DNA from 3 places in the Bradyrhizobium sp. 17 genome. Region 1 is predicted to be linked to each of the others. Evidence: predicted binding sites of a transcription regulator. Region 1 holds the regulator's gene; each other region holds the start of a gene.
The links. Region 1 encodes LexA, which represses DNA repair genes until DNA is damaged. Its sites were predicted from a motif close to TGTTCNNNNTGTGTTCNG; they were not measured.
Positions count from the first base shown of each region.

Region 1 (6,141 bases):
GGTGGGTCCAACAAGGAACCCACCATGCAGAACATCGCAGAGCATATGGAAGTGATCGGCGCCGACGGCGTCCACATCGGCACCGTCGACAAGGTCGAAGGCAATCGCATCAAGCTGACCAAGAAGGACAGCGGCGAGGGCAGCCACAAGGGCCATCATCACTTCATCGACAAGGGCCTCGTCGCCGATATCGAGGGCAACAAGGTCAGGCTGTCGGCCAAGGCGGATGTGGCCGTGACGATGGAAGAGGAAAAGTAGCGGCCGCGCCCCTTCGTTCCTGATCCGTACCGCTATCCGCCCACCTGCACGTTTCGGTAGCTTCTGGCTTCGTTGCGTATCATCGAGTGCAGGGAATGGCGGAGCCGGGCCGGCCGGTACGATCGCAGGGGATCGCGGGGACGTGGCCCGCGGGCCGCGCCGCGTCCGCGGGCGGCCTCGCGCCTGCAGGCCTCGACCTCTGGACATCGCTGGCCGAGACCCTCCGCGCCTGGCTGCGCGCCGAGGCGGGCGCCGGGCGGCTGTTGCCGTGGGTGCCCGTCGCGTTTGGCTGCGGCATCGCGCTTTATTTCTCTGCCGATCATGAGCCGGTGCTGTGGGTCGTTGCCACGACCGCCATCGCGCTCCTGCTTGGCGCGGCTCTGTTGCGGCGGAGCCGGCTGTTCGCCCCGGCCATCATGATCGCGGCGGTCGCGGCCGGCTTTGCCGTCGCAACCTGGAAGACGGCGCGCATCGCCCACCCGGTGCTGGCAAGGGCGCTCTATTCGGTGTCGTTGTCGGGCTTCGTCGAGGCTCGCGACATCCGCGAGCGTACCGATCGTTTCGTGCTGCGCGTCACGGCGATGGAGGCGCAGCGCAGCGACGTCAGGCTCGAGCGCGTGCGCCTGTCGGTCCGCAAGGGCACCGCGCCGGAGGTCGGTAGCTTCGTTCAGCTGAAGGCACGGCTGATGCCGCCACTCGCGCCGGTGCGGCCCGGCAGCTACGACTTTTCGCGTGACATGTTCTTCCAGGGCATCGGCGCCTCCGGCTTCGCGATGGGCGCCATCACGGTGGCGTCGCCGCCTGAGACCGGCGGCTTACGGCTGCGTTACGCGGCCTTCATGCAAGGCCTGCGCGATGCGATCGATGCCCGCATCCGGGCGACGCTCGACGGCGACAATCGGGCGATCGCGACCGCGCTGCTCACCGGGCGGCGCGATGCGATCACCACGCCCGTCAACGATGCGATGTTCATCTCCGGCCTCGGCCACGTGCTCTCGATCTCCGGTTATCACATGGCCGTCGTTGCCGGCGTCGTGTTCTTCGCGGTGCGCGCGCTGCTCGCTCTGATCCCCGGATTGGCGGCCGGCTTCGCCATCAAGAAATGGTCGGCCGCCGCCGCGCTGGTCGCCGCTGCGTTCTACCTGCTGCTGTCGGGCGCGGAGGTCGCCACGCAAAGGTCGTTCTTCATGACGGCGGTGGTGCTGATCGCGGTGATGGTCGATCGCCGCGCCATCACCTTCCGCACGCTTGCTGTGGCTGCGCTGATCGTGCTGGCGGTCGCGCCGGAAGCGCTGGTGCATCCGAGTTTTCAGATGTCGTTTGCGGCAACGCTCGGCTTGGTCGCACTGGTGCAGATCGGCATGCCCAATTTGTTTGCCTCGCCGGACAATTCGGCGACTGCGCGCATTGCGATGTGGGGTGGGCGCGAGATTGCGATGCTGTTCATGGCTTCGCTGATTGCGGGACTTGCGACGACGCCCTATGCCGCCTTTCATTTCCACCGTGTCACGCCGTTCGGCGTGCTCGCCAATCTCGGCGCGATGCCGGTGGTCTCTGCGCTGGTGATGCCGGCGGGGCTGTTGGGGCTGCTTGCTGCGCCGTTCGGGCTGGACAGCGTGTTCTGGTGGCTGATGGGGATTGGCATCGAGTGGATGGTCGCGGTCTCGCGCTGGGTCGCGGCCTTGCCGGGCGCGGTGGGCCGCATCCCGGCGTTCGGGATCGCGCCGCTGATCGCGGCGAGCCTGGGAATCATTGTGCTCGGCTTGTTGCGCACGCCGCTGCGCTGGTCCGGCGCCCTGGTGCTGCTGGCAGCGATCCTCTGGGGACTGTCGGCGCGGCAGCCCGACATCCTGATTGCCGGGGATGGCGCCAGCGTCGCGGTGCGGGGCAGGGACGGATATCTGCACCTGATCAGGACGAACAAGGACAGCTTTCTGCTCAAGGAATGGCTCGCTGCCGACGCCGATCCGCGCGATGCGGGCAGAGCCTCGCTTGCCGATGGCGTGTCCTGCGACGAATCCGGCTGCGTGACGCCACTGGCCGACGGGAGGCTGGTCGCGCTGGCACTGCGCGTCGACGCTCTCGCAGACGATTGCAGTCGGGCCGCCCTGGTGGTGACGACACGTCCCGCGCCGCCCGATTGCGCGGCGATGGTGGTCGATCGGCAGCGGCTCGCCAGCCAAAGCGCGCTGGCGCTGACGCAGCGTGGTGACGGTTTTGTGGTTCAGGCAGTGAGGGCGAGAGGCACGAGCCGCCCCTGGTTGCCGGCCGGCGCCGGCGAGGGTGATTTCGACGGCAAAGTCGACCGCGCCTCGCATCAAGGACGCAACGCCGGCGGACACCGACCTGCAAGCCGACGATTGATCTGATGGTGCGGAGCAACGCAGTGGTTCGGTGCGTCCGTTCGGATTCGCGGGGTGCAAACCACACCATCTCGCCGGCCACGGCCGGCGATGGCGATTCAATCCTGACCTCCGACTTCGTAGCCGGAGGGCGGCTCTGTCAGCCGATCGGCAGGTGCGTGACGGTCGGCTGCCTGTCGGCGGTGATCTGCGCCTTGTGCTCGCGCTCGGTGACCGACTGAGTCACCGGCAGTTGCAGCACCGTCGCGCGCTGGCCTTCGACGAGCTGCGTCACCAGCACGTATTTGCCGTCGGGGAATTCGATCGCATCATGATGGCGGTCGGGAACGTGCGGATCGATCTTGCCGAACTTGCCCACGCGGGAATTGATGGTGCGCGTCCAGATCCAGCGATTGTCGTAGCGGACGTCGTCGGCGAAGGCGAGCTCCGTCCCCGGCAGCAGGCAGACGGCAACAGACGGATCGGCTGCAGAGGCGAAGCCGCGCGTCGAGGTGCCGCGGAAGCTTGTCGTGACGATCGTCTCGCCGACTTCGGCGGGGCGCGACGCGACGGCATGTAGGCTGTAGTCACACATCGGGTGCTCCTCATGCTGGGATAGCAACCCGCGTCTCTTATCGAGGCGCAGGCCTCTATCAGAGTGGAAGCACGAACGCTCTGCTTGGTTGTGGGCAAATCTGCGGCTGGCTTCCGCAAGCCGCGATCACATTATCTTTCCCGAATTCAATAGGAACAAAGCTCGCCGCGATGCATTCGGGAGGCGCGTACGCGAACATTGCCAACTTGGCTGCAACGGCCGAACTTGACCGCTGGTCGCTGTTTCCTCGAACAACCGAGCCGCGAAGCGGTGCTGCTTGAAGCGGTGCTGCTTCGTCGGCGTGGCGAGGAGCCAGCGTTGGAGGAGGGGCCGGATAGTCTGTGCAGAACCAGAAAGGCTATCCAGCCGGAGCGGACGATGATCCGCTCCAATCTCTGACCGGCGATGCCGATCGGAAGCGCGCGAGGCGCCAAGCACCTCCGGCATGAAGTGCTTCCGATATGAAGTACTGCCGATAGAAAGACTCCCGGTATCAGTACTTCCGGTAAAGCCCGATCAGCTTGCCCTGAATCTTCACCCGGTTGGGCGGCAGGATGCGGACCTCATAGGCCGCGTTGGCGGGCTCGAGCGCGATCGAGGCGCCGCGACGGCGGAAGCGCTTCAGCGTCGCTTCCTCGTCGTCGATCAGCGCCACCACGATGTCGCCGGTATCGGCGCTCTCGTTGCGCTGGATCAGGGCCATGTCGCCGTCGAGAATGCCGGCTTCGACCATCGAGTCGCCGCGCACTTCCAGCGCGTAATGCTCGCCCGAGCCGAGCATGTCAGGCGGTACGCTGATAGTATGGCTGCGGGTCTGCAACGCCTCGATCGGCGTGCCGGCCGCGATGCGGCCCATCACCGGCACCGCGACGAGACGTTCGCCCTCGTCAGCGGGCAGGCTCGCGCTCGCACGCACCTTGCCGAGATTGCCCTCGATGACGCTCGGCGTGAAGCCGCGGCGGCTGCCAGCGGCTGCCTGGAGCTCCGGCAGCTTGATGACTTCAATCGCACGGGCGCGGTTGGGCAGGCGTCGGATGAAGCCACGCTCCTCGAGCGCCGTGATCAGGCGATGGATGCCCGACTTCGAGCGCAGATCGAGCGCATCCTTCATCTCGTCGAAGGAGGGCGGCACGCCGCTTTCCTTCAGACGTTCACTGATGAACCGCAGAAGCTCGTATTGTTTGCGCGTTAACATCTCGACCAAAGTCCCCCGGTTGATGTCGTCCGATTCCGAGACGCTGAATTCGGCCATAAGCCGCTGCATGCTCGAAACAAATCATGAACAGACACTATATGTTCGATACATGTTCCGCAACTGCTTAATTTACCGTGAACAGAGCAAAGTGCGCGGAACGCGCGTTGCGGGGGCGCTCAGACGGGGAGCCGCAACACTTCGCAAGCCGTGCCGGCTTCGGCCTTCGGCGCGAATGGTGCGCGGACGAGAAGTACCTGTGCTGCAGCGAGATTCGCAAGCAGCGAAGAGTCCTGATGATTGACGGGAACAACGACGCGTGTGCCATCGTCACGCTCCTCAAGATGCGCGCGCAGATAGTCCTCGCGCTGGTCGTTGGCGCCGACGTCGCGGCCGAGCACGGCGCGTTCACGGCGATGGTGAATCACTGAACGGCCCGACAGGGCGCGAATCAGCGGCACCATGAACAGGAAAGCGCACACGTAGGACGATACGGGATTGCCCGGCAGGCCGATCACACCCATTGCGCCGAGTCGCCCGTGCATCATCGGCTTGCCTGGCCGCATCGCGATCTTCCAGAACGCCATCGCGATGCCTTCGTCCCGCAGTGCCTGCTGGACCAGATCGTGGTCGCCGACCGATGCGCCGCCGGTCGTGATCAGGACGTCGGCGCCGCTCTCGCGGGCGCGGCGGATGCCGGCGGTGGTGGCCTCGAGCGTGTCGGCGGCAATACCGAGGTCGATGGTCTCGGCGCCCTCGCTGCGGGCGAGCGCGTGCAGGGCGTAGCCGTTGGAATAGACGATCTGGCCGTGGCCGGGCGTGGTGCCCGGCATCACCAGCTCGTCGCCGGTGGCGAGAATCGCGACCTTCGGACGCCTGACAACGGCAAGGTGCGGATGATTCATCCCGGCGGCGAGCGCGAGGTCTCGCTCGGTCAGACGGCTTCCCTTGCGCAGGAGCACGTCGCCCTCGCGGAAATCGACGCCGGCGGGGCGGATGTGCCGGCCGGCGATCGCGGCTTCCTTGATCGTGATGCGCTTGCCGGCGGCGACCGTGTCCTCCTGGATCACGACGGCGTCCGCGCCAAAGGGAACGACGCCGCCGGTGAAGATCCGCACGGCCTCGCCGGCTCCGACCGTCCCCTCGAACGGTCGGCCCGCTGCGACTTCGCCGATGACGGTGAGCTCCGAATCGATCGTCGCGGCATCGGCCGCGCGCACCGCGTAGCCGTCCATCGCCGACATCGCTTGCGGCGGCTGCGTGCGCCGCGCCACGACGTCACGCGCGAGCACGCGATGGTAGGCCTCGTCGAGGGAAATCATTTCTTCCGGCAGCGGCTCTGCACCCGCCAGCACCGCGGCAAGCGCGTCAGAAACCGGCATCAAGGCCACGGCGAAAACTCCTGCTCGGCACGTTCGGGCGAATGTTCCGCACGTCTTCTAGCCGAGCGCAGGCGCAGAGGCAAAAGCGGCTGAGCAGGCACAGTCATCCCGCCCCTTCACATTGTTCCGGAAGGCAGGATCAAGCGCGTCGCGGCATGATCCGAAGGAGGTCACAGATCGGCAGGAGAGTGGTCATGGAAGCGACGAAAATCATGGCAAGGCGAGAACGCGCCATGGCCTGAATCGATCAGCTCCCTGCCTGCCCGGGAGTTACGTCGGGCGCCTTGGATCCCTGATCCTTGTCGGGCAGCGGGTCGGCTTGGGATTTCAGGTCGGCGGCCTTGCTCACAAGCTTGGCGGAAAGGTCCGAAT
Region 1 covers NZ_JADPJQ010000012.1:216,409-222,549, reverse strand. Annotated here, with positions in the region: gene IVB13_RS02295 (DUF2171 domain-containing protein) at 25-258, shown strand; partial or broken gene IVB13_RS02290 (ComEC/Rec2 family competence protein) at 354-2,622, shown strand; gene IVB13_RS02285 (hypothetical protein) at 2,761-3,195, opposite strand; gene lexA (transcriptional repressor LexA) at 3,689-4,390, opposite strand; gene glp (gephyrin-like molybdotransferase Glp) at 4,567-5,778, opposite strand; gene IVB13_RS02270 (hypothetical protein) at 6,017-6,141, opposite strand, start outside.

Region 2 (6,141 bases), on a different contig from region 1:
GATGTCGAGCGGCAGCATCGCGCTATCGTCGGCGATCTCGCCGACGTCGAAGCCGTAGAACCGCATCAGCCAATCGGCCTGATAGAGACGGTGCTCGCGCAGCAAGGGCGGCGCGCGCAGAGGCAGCGCGCGGCTGGCATCGGGGATCGGGCTGAACGCGGAATAATAGACGCGCCTCAGCCTGTATGAACCGTAGAGATTGGCGCTGGTGTGGAGGATGGTGTGGTCGGAGGCCGCGTCGGCGCCGACGATCATCTGCGTGCTTTGGCCGGCCGGTGCGAAGCGCTGCGGCTTGGCTTTTGTGTTCGCGCTGCGGCTTTCCTCGGCCTCGTCCAGCTTCAGCCGCAGCCGGCCCATGGTGCGGCGGATCGCGCGCACGTCTTTCTCGGGCGCGAATTGCTGCAGGCTCGTCTCCTGCGGCATCTCGATGTTGATGGAGAGACGGTCGGCATATTTGCCGGCCTCGGAGATCAATGCATCGTCGGCCTCGGGGATCGTCTTGAGATGGATGTAACCGCGGAAGTGATGCTCCTCGCGCAGTTTGCGCGCGACGCTCACCACCTGCTCCATGGTGTAGTCGGGGTTGCGGATGATGCCGGAGGAGAGAAACAGTCCTTCGATGTAATTGCGCCGGTAGAAGTCGAGCGTCAGCTTGACGACTTCGTCGATGGTGAAGCGGGCACGCGGCACGTTGGAGGAGGCCCGGTTGACGCAATAGAGGCAGTCGTAGTTGCAGGCGTTGGTCAGCAGCACCTTGAGCAGCGAGATGCAGCGGCCGTCCGGCGCGTAAGAATGGCAAATGCCCATGCCGGGCGCGGTCGATCCCATGCCCTTGCCGTCGCTGGAATCCCGCCTCTCGGTGCCGCTGGAGGCGCAAGACGCGTCGTACTTGGCGGCGTCGGCCAGGATTTCCAGCTTGCGTTGCACGTCCATATTGGAATCCCTTTGATTCAGCTCATGAATCCCAAGGCCCGCCAATTCGATTGACTCCCGGGGCGTCGTTAGCTTTATATTAGAACATATCATGAACAAATGAGCTAGCCGCTGGTTCTCTTTTTGAGAGCCACCGGCGATCACCCTTGAGGAGCGGCGTATATGAGCGGCGCACGAACAAGCGCGCTTGCAGCCTTGCGCGGCCAGATCGAGCGCATCGAGACGGCGGAGGTCGTGCATCATCGCGACCGTGTCGCGCTCGGCCATCGCAAGGCCGACAGCGCGCTGAAGGGCGGGCTCGCGCGCGCGGCAATCCACGAGGTATTTTGCGAAGGACGTCAGGGCGCGGCCGCGACCGGCTTTGTCACCGGTCTTGCAGGGCGCGTGACGGCTCGCAAACCGCTGCTGTGGGTGCGGCAGGATTTTTCAGAAATTGAAACCGGTGCGCTGTCGATGAGCGGGCTCGCCGAGATCGGTCTCGATCCGCACCGCATGGTGATGGTGCGCGCCGCCGACGTGGAGAGCGCGCTGCGCACGTCGGCCGATGCGCTCGCCTGCGACGCGCTGGGTGCGGTCGTGCTCGAGCTCTGGGGCGAGACGAGGCAGTTCGATCTCGTGGCGAGCCGCAAGCTGACGCTGGCTGCGCAATCTTCCGGTGTCACCGGCCTGTTGCTGCGGATGGCCGCGCAACCTTTACCCTCGACCGCCGAGACCAGATGGATGCTTCGCGCGGCGCATTCGCCGCCGGGCGCGATGTGGAGCGCCTGGGGGGCGCCGCGCTTCGATGCCGAGCTCCTGCGCAATCGTCACGGTCCGTGCGGCCGGTGGATCATGGAATGGAAATGTGATGAGTGCCAGTTCTCTGAATCGTCGGCGTATCCTCAGCCTGTGGCTACCGCGCCTGCCCATCGATCGGATCCAGCGGTTCTTCGGCAACGTCGGACTGCATAAAAATAATGCGCCTAGCATCGTCGTTGCCAAGGATAGCAACGCGCTGGTGATCCATGCGCTGGACGAGGCGGCCGAGCGCCTCGGTCTGCATATCGGCCAGCCTCTAGCCAATGCCCGGGCGATGTGTCCAAATCTCAAGGTGTTCGACGCCGATGCCGTGGCCGATGCGAAGACGATCGGCGACATCGCGGACTGGTGCGACCGCTTCACGCCGCTGGTGGCGCTCGATCCGCCGCACGGACTGTTCCTCGACATCACCGGCTGCGCGCATCTGTTCGGCGGCGAGGCTGCGCTGTTGCAAACCCTTGTCCGTGCCCTCGACCGCCAGGGCTTTGCGGTCAGCGCGGCGATCGCCGGTACCTCGGTCTGTGCGCGCACGCTGACGCGCCATGCATCTGGTAGTATCGTTGCCGATGGCGGGGAGGCGGCGGCAATCAGCCGGTTTCCGGTGTCCGCGCTTGGTGCAGGCGAGGCCATCAGTACCGGCCTGCGTCGCGCCGGCCTGAAGACGGTCGGCGATGTCGCTTCCCGCGAGCCGCATGAAATCACGGCGCGGTTCGGCGCACGGTTCTCCACGCTGCTCGCGCATGCGCTGGGGCAGGGCGATGCGCCGATCAATCCGCGCAAGCCGCTGCCCGATTACATCGTGGAGAAACGCTTTGCCGAGCCGATCGCGACCGACACCATGATCGCGATGACGCTGTCGCGCCTGGCGGACACGCTGATTGCGTCTATGGAGAAGCAGGGCAAGGGCGCGCGCCGCCTGGAAGCTGCCTTCTTCCGCACCGACGGCGCGGTGCGCGCGATTATGGTCGAGACCGGACGTCCCGTGACGCAAAGCAAAGTCATCGACCGGCTGTTCCGCGAGCGTCTCGATGCCCTCGCCGATCCGCTCGATCCTGGCTTCGGCTTCGACATGGTGCGACTGTCGGCAAGCCGCACCGAGATCGTGCTGCAGGAGCAGCGCGATCTCGACGCCCATGTCCACGACAATGACGAGCTTGCCGCGCTGATCGACCGCATCGCCGCGCGCATCGGCGGAAAGCGCGTCGTCGTGCACCTGCCTGAGGATACCCATATCCCTGAATGTGCGGTGCTGGCGGCCCCTGCGCAACATCATCTCGCCGTGGCCATGCAGGCCGAATGGCCCGCGCGCACCGAGGGTGAGCCGCCGCTGCGTCCGTTGCGGTTGTTCGACAAGCCTGAGCCGATCAATGTGCCGTTTGCGACCGTGCCCGACGGCCCGCCGCATCAATTCACCTGGCGCCGCGCGCAGCATGCGGTGGTGCGGGTAGAGGGCCCCGAGCGCATCGCCATGGAATGGTGGCGGCAGGACGGCAAGCAACTGACGCGGGACTATTTCCGCATCGAGGATGCCGAGGGCCTGCGCTTCTGGATCTTTCGCGACGGTCTTTACGAGGGGGAGTGCTTCGACGGCGACGGCAAGCCTGCTCCTCCCGGCTGGTATGTGCACGGTCTCTTCGCATGAACACGCCCGCTTATGCCGAGATCGGCATCACCACGAATTTCTCCTTCCTGCGCGGCGGCTCGGATCCGCGCGACTATGTACATCAGGCCAGCATCCTCGGCATTCCCGCGATCGGCATTGCCGATCACAACACGCTGGCCGGTGTGGTGCGCGCCTACAAGGAGCTCGACAATGACGAGGTGCTGCACAAGCCGAAGCTTTTGATTGGCACCCGCATCGTCTTCATCGACGGCACGCCCGATATCCTGGTCTATCCGCGTGACCGCGCCGCCTATGGCCGGCTGTGCCAGCTTCTCACCCGGGGCAAGCGCGGCGACGGTATCACGCGGATCGCGAAGGGCGAGTGCCATCTCACCTTCGCCGATCTCCTTGCGTTTTCCGAAGGCCAGCTCCTGATCCTGACGCTGCCGCATCGCTTCGATGCGGCGCAAGCGCAGGACATCCTCGCCAAGCTGAAGGCAAGTCGCGCCGAGGGCGTGTGGCTGGCGGCGAGCCTGGTCTATCGCGGCGACGATCGCCGTCGCCTCGCGCAGCTCGATGATCTCGCCGCAAAAGCAAAAGTGCCGCTGCTTGCGACCAACGAGGTGCTCTATCACCACCCCGCGCGCCGTCCCCTCCAGGACGTTCTGACCTGCATCCGGGAAAAGACCACGATCGAGGCGGTCGGCCGGAAGCTGGAAGCCAATGCCGAGCGATTTCTGAAGACGCCCAGGGAGATGGCGCGGCTGTTCCGCGATTTCCCTGAGGCTATCGCGGAGACCATGCGCTTTGCGGACAAAATCACCTTCTCGCTCGACCAGCTCAAATACCAGTATCCGGATGAGCCGGTGCCACCGGGGAAGACCGCGCAGGGGCATCTGGAGGATCTGACCTGGGCCGGTGTCGACAAATATTTTGGCGGCAAGATCGACGACAAGCTGCGCGCCACCCTGAAGAAAGAACTCGCACTGATCGCCGATCTGAAATACGCGCATTACTTCCTCACCGTGCACGACATCGTGCATTACGCCCGCAGCCAGAACATTTTGTGCCAGGGGCGGGGATCGGCGGCGAATTCGGCGGTCTGCTACGTGCTCGGCATCACCTCGGTCGACCCGACCAAGGTCGATCTGCTGTTCGAGCGCTTCATCTCCAAGGAGCGGCTGGAGCCGCCCGACATCGACGTCGATTTCGAGCATTCGCGGCGCGAGGAGGTGATGCAATATGTCTATCGGCGTTACGGCCGCCATCGCGCCGCGATCATCGCCACCGTCATTCATTATCGCCCGCGCAGCGCCATCCGCGACGTCGGCAAGGCGCTGGGCCTGACCGAGGACGTCACTGCCGCACTCGCCGACACCGTCTGGGGAAGCTGGGGCAAGGGCCTCAACGACATGCAGGTCAGGCAGGCCGGCCTCGATCCGCAGAATTCAATGATCAACCTCGCAGTCGAGCTCGCGACCGAGCTGATCGAATTCCCCCGTCATCTGTCCCAGCATGTCGGCGGCTATGTGCTCACGCAGGACCGGCTCGACACCTATGTGCCGATCGGCAATGCCGCGATGGACGATCGCACCTTCATCGAATGGGACAAGGACGACGTCGACGCGCTCAACATGATGAAGGTCGACGTGCTCGCGCTGGGCATGCTGACCTGCATCCGCAAATGCTTTGATTTGATCGAGCAGCACAAGGGCGAACGCTGGATGCTGGCGAGCGTCCCGCAGGATGATTCCAGGGTTTACGACATGCTGTGCGACGGGGAATCGCTCGGCGTGTTCCAAGTCGAGAGCCGCGCGCAGATGAACATGTTGCCGCGGCTGAGGCCGCGGACCTTCTACGATCTCGTGATCGAGGTCGCGATCGTGCGGCCTGGTCCGATCCAGGGCGACATGGTGCATCCTTATCTGCGGCGGCGGAACGGCCTGGAAAAGGTGAGCTATCCGTCTCCGTCGCCGGATCATGGCGACAAGGACGAGCTTTACAGGGTGCTGCACAAGACGCTCGGCGTGCCCTTGTTCCAGGAGCAGGCGATGCGGATCGCGATCGAAGCCGCGAAGTTCACGGCCGAGGAGGCCAACGGCCTGCGCCGTGCGATGGCAACGTTCCGCAATGTCGGCACCATCGGCAAGTTCGAAGACAAGATGATCGGCAACATGATCGCACGCGGTTATGCGCCGGATTTTGCCAGAAACTGTTTCGAACAGATCAAGGGTTTTGGCAGCTACGGTTTTCCGGAGAGCCATGCTGCAAGCTTCGCGCAGCTTGTCTATATCTCCTCATGGCTGAAGCATTATCACCCTGATGCATTCTGCTGCGGCCTCCTGAACTCGCAGCCGATGGGCTTTTACGCCCCGGCGCAGATCGTCAGCGACGCTCGCAAGAACGGCGTCGAGGTGCGCGAGATCGATGTGTCCTACAGCTTTGCGCAGAACACGCTGGAGGAAGGAAGTGGCAAATATTGCGCCGTGCGCCTGGGCTTCCGCCAGATCGACGGTTTTCATTGGCTCGATGAGGATGAGGAAAGGCTGAAAAGAGGCGCGTCCCGGAATGACCGTGTGGAGAGAGCGCCCGACTGGGCCGACCGCATCGTCTCCGCGCGCAACCGCCGGCCCTTCACCTCGCTGGAAGATTTCGCCCGCGACACCGGACTGCCCAAGCGCGCGCTGATCCTGCTTGCCGATGCCGCCGCGTTTCGCTCGCTCGGGCTCGATCGCCGCGAGGCGCTGTGGCAGGTGCGGCGCCTGCCCGACGATGTGCCGCTGCCGCTGTTCGAGGTGGCCACCGCA
Region 2 covers NZ_JADPJQ010000105.1:23,330-29,470, forward strand. Annotated here, with positions in the region: gene IVB13_RS19060 (putative DNA modification/repair radical SAM protein) at 1-933, opposite strand, end outside; gene IVB13_RS19065 (DNA repair protein) at 1,096-1,884, shown strand; gene IVB13_RS19070 (DNA polymerase Y family protein) at 1,781-3,373, shown strand; gene IVB13_RS19075 (error-prone DNA polymerase) at 3,370-6,141, shown strand, end outside.
Region 2: a site for LexA is predicted at 1,014-1,031, ahead of IVB13_RS19060 (putative DNA modification/repair radical SAM protein). Genes of this name have one in related genera too.

Region 3 (5,026 bases), on a different contig from region 1:
CACCAGGCTCGGGATCGCCACCAGCATGCAGATCACGAAGAACAGCGGCCAGCCGGTGGTATCAGCCACGAAGCCGGCGCCTGACGAGAGATAGGTCCGCCCCACCGCGGCAAGCGCGGTGAGCAGCGCATATTGCGTCGCCGTGTGCAGCGGGTTCTGGCAGAGCGCCGAAAGATAGGCGACGAAGATCACCGTGCCGATGGCGCTGGTGAAGTTCTCACAGGTGATGGCGAAGGCGAGCGCCCATTGGCTGGTGCCGACGAAGGCCAGCCAGGAGAAGGAGAGGTTCGCGAGCGCCTGCACCACGCCGCCGATCCAGAGGCTGGTCGCAAGCGAATAGCGCCGCGCGACGAAGCCGCCGGCAAAGCCGCCGATCAGAGTCGCAGCAAGGCCCACGCCCTTCACGATCGCCGCATAGTCGTTGCGGGAGAAGCCGAGGTCGATCACGAACGGCGCGGTCATCGTGCCGGAAAAGGCATCGGTGAACTTGAACAGCACGACGAAGGCGAGTGCCGCAAGCGCGTCCTTGCGCGTCAGGAATTCCGAGAAGGCGCCGATTGCCGCGTGCAGCACGCGCGCGAGCGCGGTCTGCGTCTGCGTCGCGGCTTCCGCCCGCAATGACTGCTCGGGCTCGGTCGCGACCAGCGCCGTGATCGTCCCGATCAGGACCATCGCCGCCATCACCACATAGCCCCACATCCAGGCGGACGTGCGGGTGATGCCGGTGCTCTCGAAGCCGGAGACGATGAACAGCGCGCCGGCGGTCGAGACCAGCATGCCGATGCGATAGGCCGCGACATAGGACGCCATGCCGGCGGCCTGCTCGCTCTCCGGCAGGCTCTCGACGCGGAAGGCGTCGACCACGATGTCCTGCGTCGACGAGGCCGTCGCCACCAGCAATGCGCCGAGCGCGACGTAGAACGGCGAGCGCGCGGGATCGGTCAGCGCCAGCAGCAGGATCGCTGCGATCAGCAGCAATTGCGAGAACAGCAGCCAGCCGCGGCGCCGCCCGAAGGCGCGCGTGAACAGCGGCACATGCATCGCATCGACCAGCGGCGCCCAAAGGAATTTCAGCGTGTAGGGCGTGCCGACCAGCGCAAACAGCCCGATGGTCTTGAGATCGACGCCGGATTCCCGCATCCACACCAGCAGCGTCGAGCCCGACAGCGCCAGCGGCAGCCCGGACGAGAAACCGAGGAACAGCACGATCAGCACCCGCGGCTGCAGGTAAACGGCAAGGCTGTCACGCCAGGAGGTGGGGGCCGTGCCGGGGCCGGCAGGGGAGGTCGCGTCGGGTGCGGTCATGGGGTGGTGTTAGCAGATTCTGAGAGCCACAAGTGAGGTGTCGTCGCCCGGCTTGACCGGGCGACCCAGTATTCCAGAGGCCGGAGTTATGGAGGGCCCGCGATCTCCGCATAGAGATCGTTCCAATCGGGATTATCCTTCTCGATCAGCGCAATCTTCCAGGCGCGCGTCCATTTTTTCAGGCGCTTCTCGCGTTTTATCGCATTCTCGGGATCATCGAATTGCTCGAAATAGACTAGCTTCACAACGCCCTATTCCTTCGTGAAGCTCTCGACTAACTGCAATTTGTGTTCGGCCACACGGCGGATGAGATCGTTCGTTACGCCAATGTAGAGCGTGTCGCCCATCTTGCTGGCGAGAATGTACACGTAGTAGCAGCGCCCGCCCATCTGCCGTCTCTGGGATACTGGGTCGCCCGGTCAAGCCGGGCGACGACAGTGTGTTCTATATTCTACTCCCCCGCCTGGAGCTTCCTCGGGAACAACTCGGCAGCGCCGGTCGCCACGAGATGCGGGGCTTCGGGGGCATCGCTCTTGCTGAAATCGAGCTCTTCGATGCGCCCCGCGCGCTTCTCGATCTTGTCGGCGGAGATCAGGATCTGGCGGACGTCCTCGTTCGCGTCGGCAAAGTGCTTCTGCAATTTCAGCACGCGATCGCGCAGGCGGCCGAGGTCGTCGCCGAGCTTGATCACTTCGGTCTGGATCTGGTCGGCGGCATCGCGCATGCGCGCGTCCTTCATGATCTGCTGCATCACCTGGATTGCGAGCATCAAAAGCGACGGCGACACCAGCACGACGCGGGCGCGATACGCCTTCTGGATCACGTCGTCGAAACCGTCGTGGATCTCGGCGTAGACCGATTCCGACGGCACGAACATCAACGCCATTTCCTGGGTCTCGCCGGCGACGAGATATTTTTCGGCGATGTCGCTGACATGCTTCATCACGTCACCGCGCAGCCGCTGCGTGGCGATGCGCTTTTCCTCGTCGGTGCGCGCATCATGCAGCGCGGTCATCGCCTCCAGCGGAAATTTCGCGTCGATGCAGAGCGGACGCTGGTCGGGCAGGAACACGACGCAGTCCGGACGCTTGCCGGTCGAGAGCGTGAACTGGAACTCGTAGGCGCCCTTCGGCAGACCGTCCTGGACGATCGCTTCCATCCGCGCCTGACCGAAGGCGCCGCGCGACTGCTTGTTGGCGAGCACGTCGCGCAGGGTCGTCACCTGCGTGGTGAGGTCGGTGAGGTTCTTGTGCGCGCTGTCGATGATGCCGAGCCGCTCGTGCAGCGCGTGCAGGCTCTCCATGGTGTTGCGGGTCGAGTGCTCCATGGACTGGCCGACGCGGTGGGTCACCGAATCCAGCCGCTCGTTGACCGCGCGCGCCATGTCGGCCTGGCGGCCGGCCAGCGTCTGGGTCATGGCGTCGACTCGCCCCGAAGCCTCGCTCTGGGCGTGCAGCATCTGGCTGATGCGCTCCTCGAGCTCGTCGGCGCGGATGGCGTTGGCCATCGCGAGTTCCGCGCCGCGCCGCCCTGACCGCGCGATCACGACGGCAATCACGAGCAGCAGGATAAGGACCAGGGCGCCGAAGCCGATCAGCGCGTCCACGGTGCGCACCGGCCAGTCGCCAAGCATGAAAATGATCTCGTTCATGCCCCTGCTTCTAGCCGATTCGCTTCGAGACACGAACGAATAGCGAACATTTATGGTAAATGCTCTGTTAATTTTTATGGTTAACGAAACCTGAAGTTTTATGGTTAGCGGAGGGTTAACGGGGTTCCCGGCCGCATTGACCGCATCGAACGCGCGGCTTAAATCGCGGCCATGGCCCTCAGAGAAATCATCATCCTGCCCGACAAGCAGCTGCGTCTGGTCTCCAAGCCGATCGAGAAGGTCACGCCGGAGATCCGCAAGCTTGCCGACGACATGTTCGAGACCATGTACGACGCGCCCGGCATCGGGCTCGCGGCGATCCAGATCGCGCAGCCGTTGCGGCTGATCACCATGGACCTCGCCAAGCCCGACCAGGACGGCGAGACCAAGCCCGAGCCGCGCGTCTTCATCAATCCGGAAATCATCGCCTCTTCGGAGGACCTGTCGTTCTACGAGGAAGGCTGCCTGTCGATCCCCGAATATTACGAGGAGGTCGAGCGCCCTGCGAAGGTGCGGGTGCGCTACACCGATCTCGACGGCAAGGTGCACGAGGAGGACGCCGAAGGCCTCTACGCCACCTGCATCCAGCACGAGATCGACCATCTCAACGGCGTGCTGTTCGTCGACTATCTGTCAAAGCTCAAGCGCGACCGCGTGCTGAAGAAGTTCGAGAAAGCCGCCAAGCGCGCGGAGTGAGGTTCTCTGTCGATGCCCCTCCGCCTGATCTTCATGGGCACGCCCGATTTCTCCGTGCCGACGCTGCTCGAGCTCGTCGCGCATGGCCACGAGATCGCGGCCGTGTACACGCGCGCGCCGAAGCCCGGCGGACGGCGCGGGCTGCAATTGCAGCCGACCCCGGTGGAAGAGGCCGCGCGAAAGCTCGGTGTGCCCGTGCTGACGCCGAAGACTTTGAAAACGCCGGAGGCGCTGGAAGAGTTTCGCGCCTTTGACGCCGATGCGGCCGTCGTCGTCGCCTATGGCATGATCCTGCCGCAGGCGATCCTCGATGCGCCAAAGCTCGGCTGCTACAACCTGCACGCCTCGCTGCTGCCACGCTGGCGCGGTGCCGCTCCCATCAACCGCGCGATCATGGCCGGCGATGCCGAGAGCGGCGTGATGGTGATGAAGATGGATGTTGGCCTCGACACCGGCGACGTCGCTATGGCGGAACGGCTCGCGATCACGGACAACATGACCGCGCTCGATCTGCACGATCGTCTGTCGCGGCTCGGTGCCGATCTGATGGTGCGCGCCATGGCCGCGCTGGCGCGCGGCGGGCTTCAGCTGAAGCAGCAGAGCGAGGACGGCGTCACCTATGCCGCCAAGATCGACAAGGCCGAGGCGCGGATCGACTGGACCAGGCCCGCGCGCGAGGTGCTGCGCCATATCCACGGCCTGTCGCCGTTTCCCGGCGCCTGGGCCGAACTTGAGAATGCGCGGGTCAAGATCCTGCGCTGCGAGCTGGCGAAAGGCACGGGCGCACCCGGCGAGGTGCTCGACGATCACCTCACCATCGCCTGCGGCGAGGGTGCAATCCGTCTGATCGAGCTCCAGCGCGAAGGCAAGGCACGCATGCAGGCCGCGGACTTCCTGCGCGGCGTGCCGTTGAAGACCGGCGCCAAATTCACCTGACGCTGTCATACCCTGCGAAGGCGGGGTATCCAGTACGCCGAGGCTTCTCGGTCGAACGGATAGGCTGCGGAGTACTGGATTGCCCGGTCGAGCCGGGCGATGACAGCGAAACTGGACAAGATGCCCCGCTACAAGCTCACCATCGAATATGACGGCGCGCCGTTCTTCGGCTGGCAGGTGCAGGAGACGCTGCCCTCGGTGCAGGGCGCGTTGGAGGCCGCTGTGAAGGCGATGACCGGCGCGGATGCGCGCGTCCATGGTGCCGGCCGCACCGATGCCGGCGTGCATGCGCGCGGCCAGGTCGCGCATGTCGATGTCGGCAAGCAGTTTCCGCCGGGCCGTTTTCGCGACGGCTTGAATGCGCATCTGCGCCCGCATCCTGTCGCGGTGCTCGAAGCGGATATCGTGCCTGATAGTTTCGAGGCGCGCTTTTCAGCC
Region 3 covers NZ_JADPJQ010000128.1:171,203-176,228, forward strand. Annotated here, with positions in the region: gene IVB13_RS35930 (MFS transporter) at 1-1,305, opposite strand, end outside; partial or broken gene IVB13_RS35935 (GIY-YIG nuclease family protein) at 1,392-1,694, opposite strand; gene rmuC (DNA recombination protein RmuC) at 1,757-2,956, opposite strand; gene def (peptide deformylase) at 3,128-3,652, shown strand; gene fmt (methionyl-tRNA formyltransferase) at 3,665-4,588, shown strand; gene truA (tRNA pseudouridine(38-40) synthase TruA) at 4,709-5,026, shown strand, end outside.
Region 3: a site for LexA is predicted at 2,988-3,005, ahead of rmuC (DNA recombination protein RmuC). Genes of this name have one in related genera too.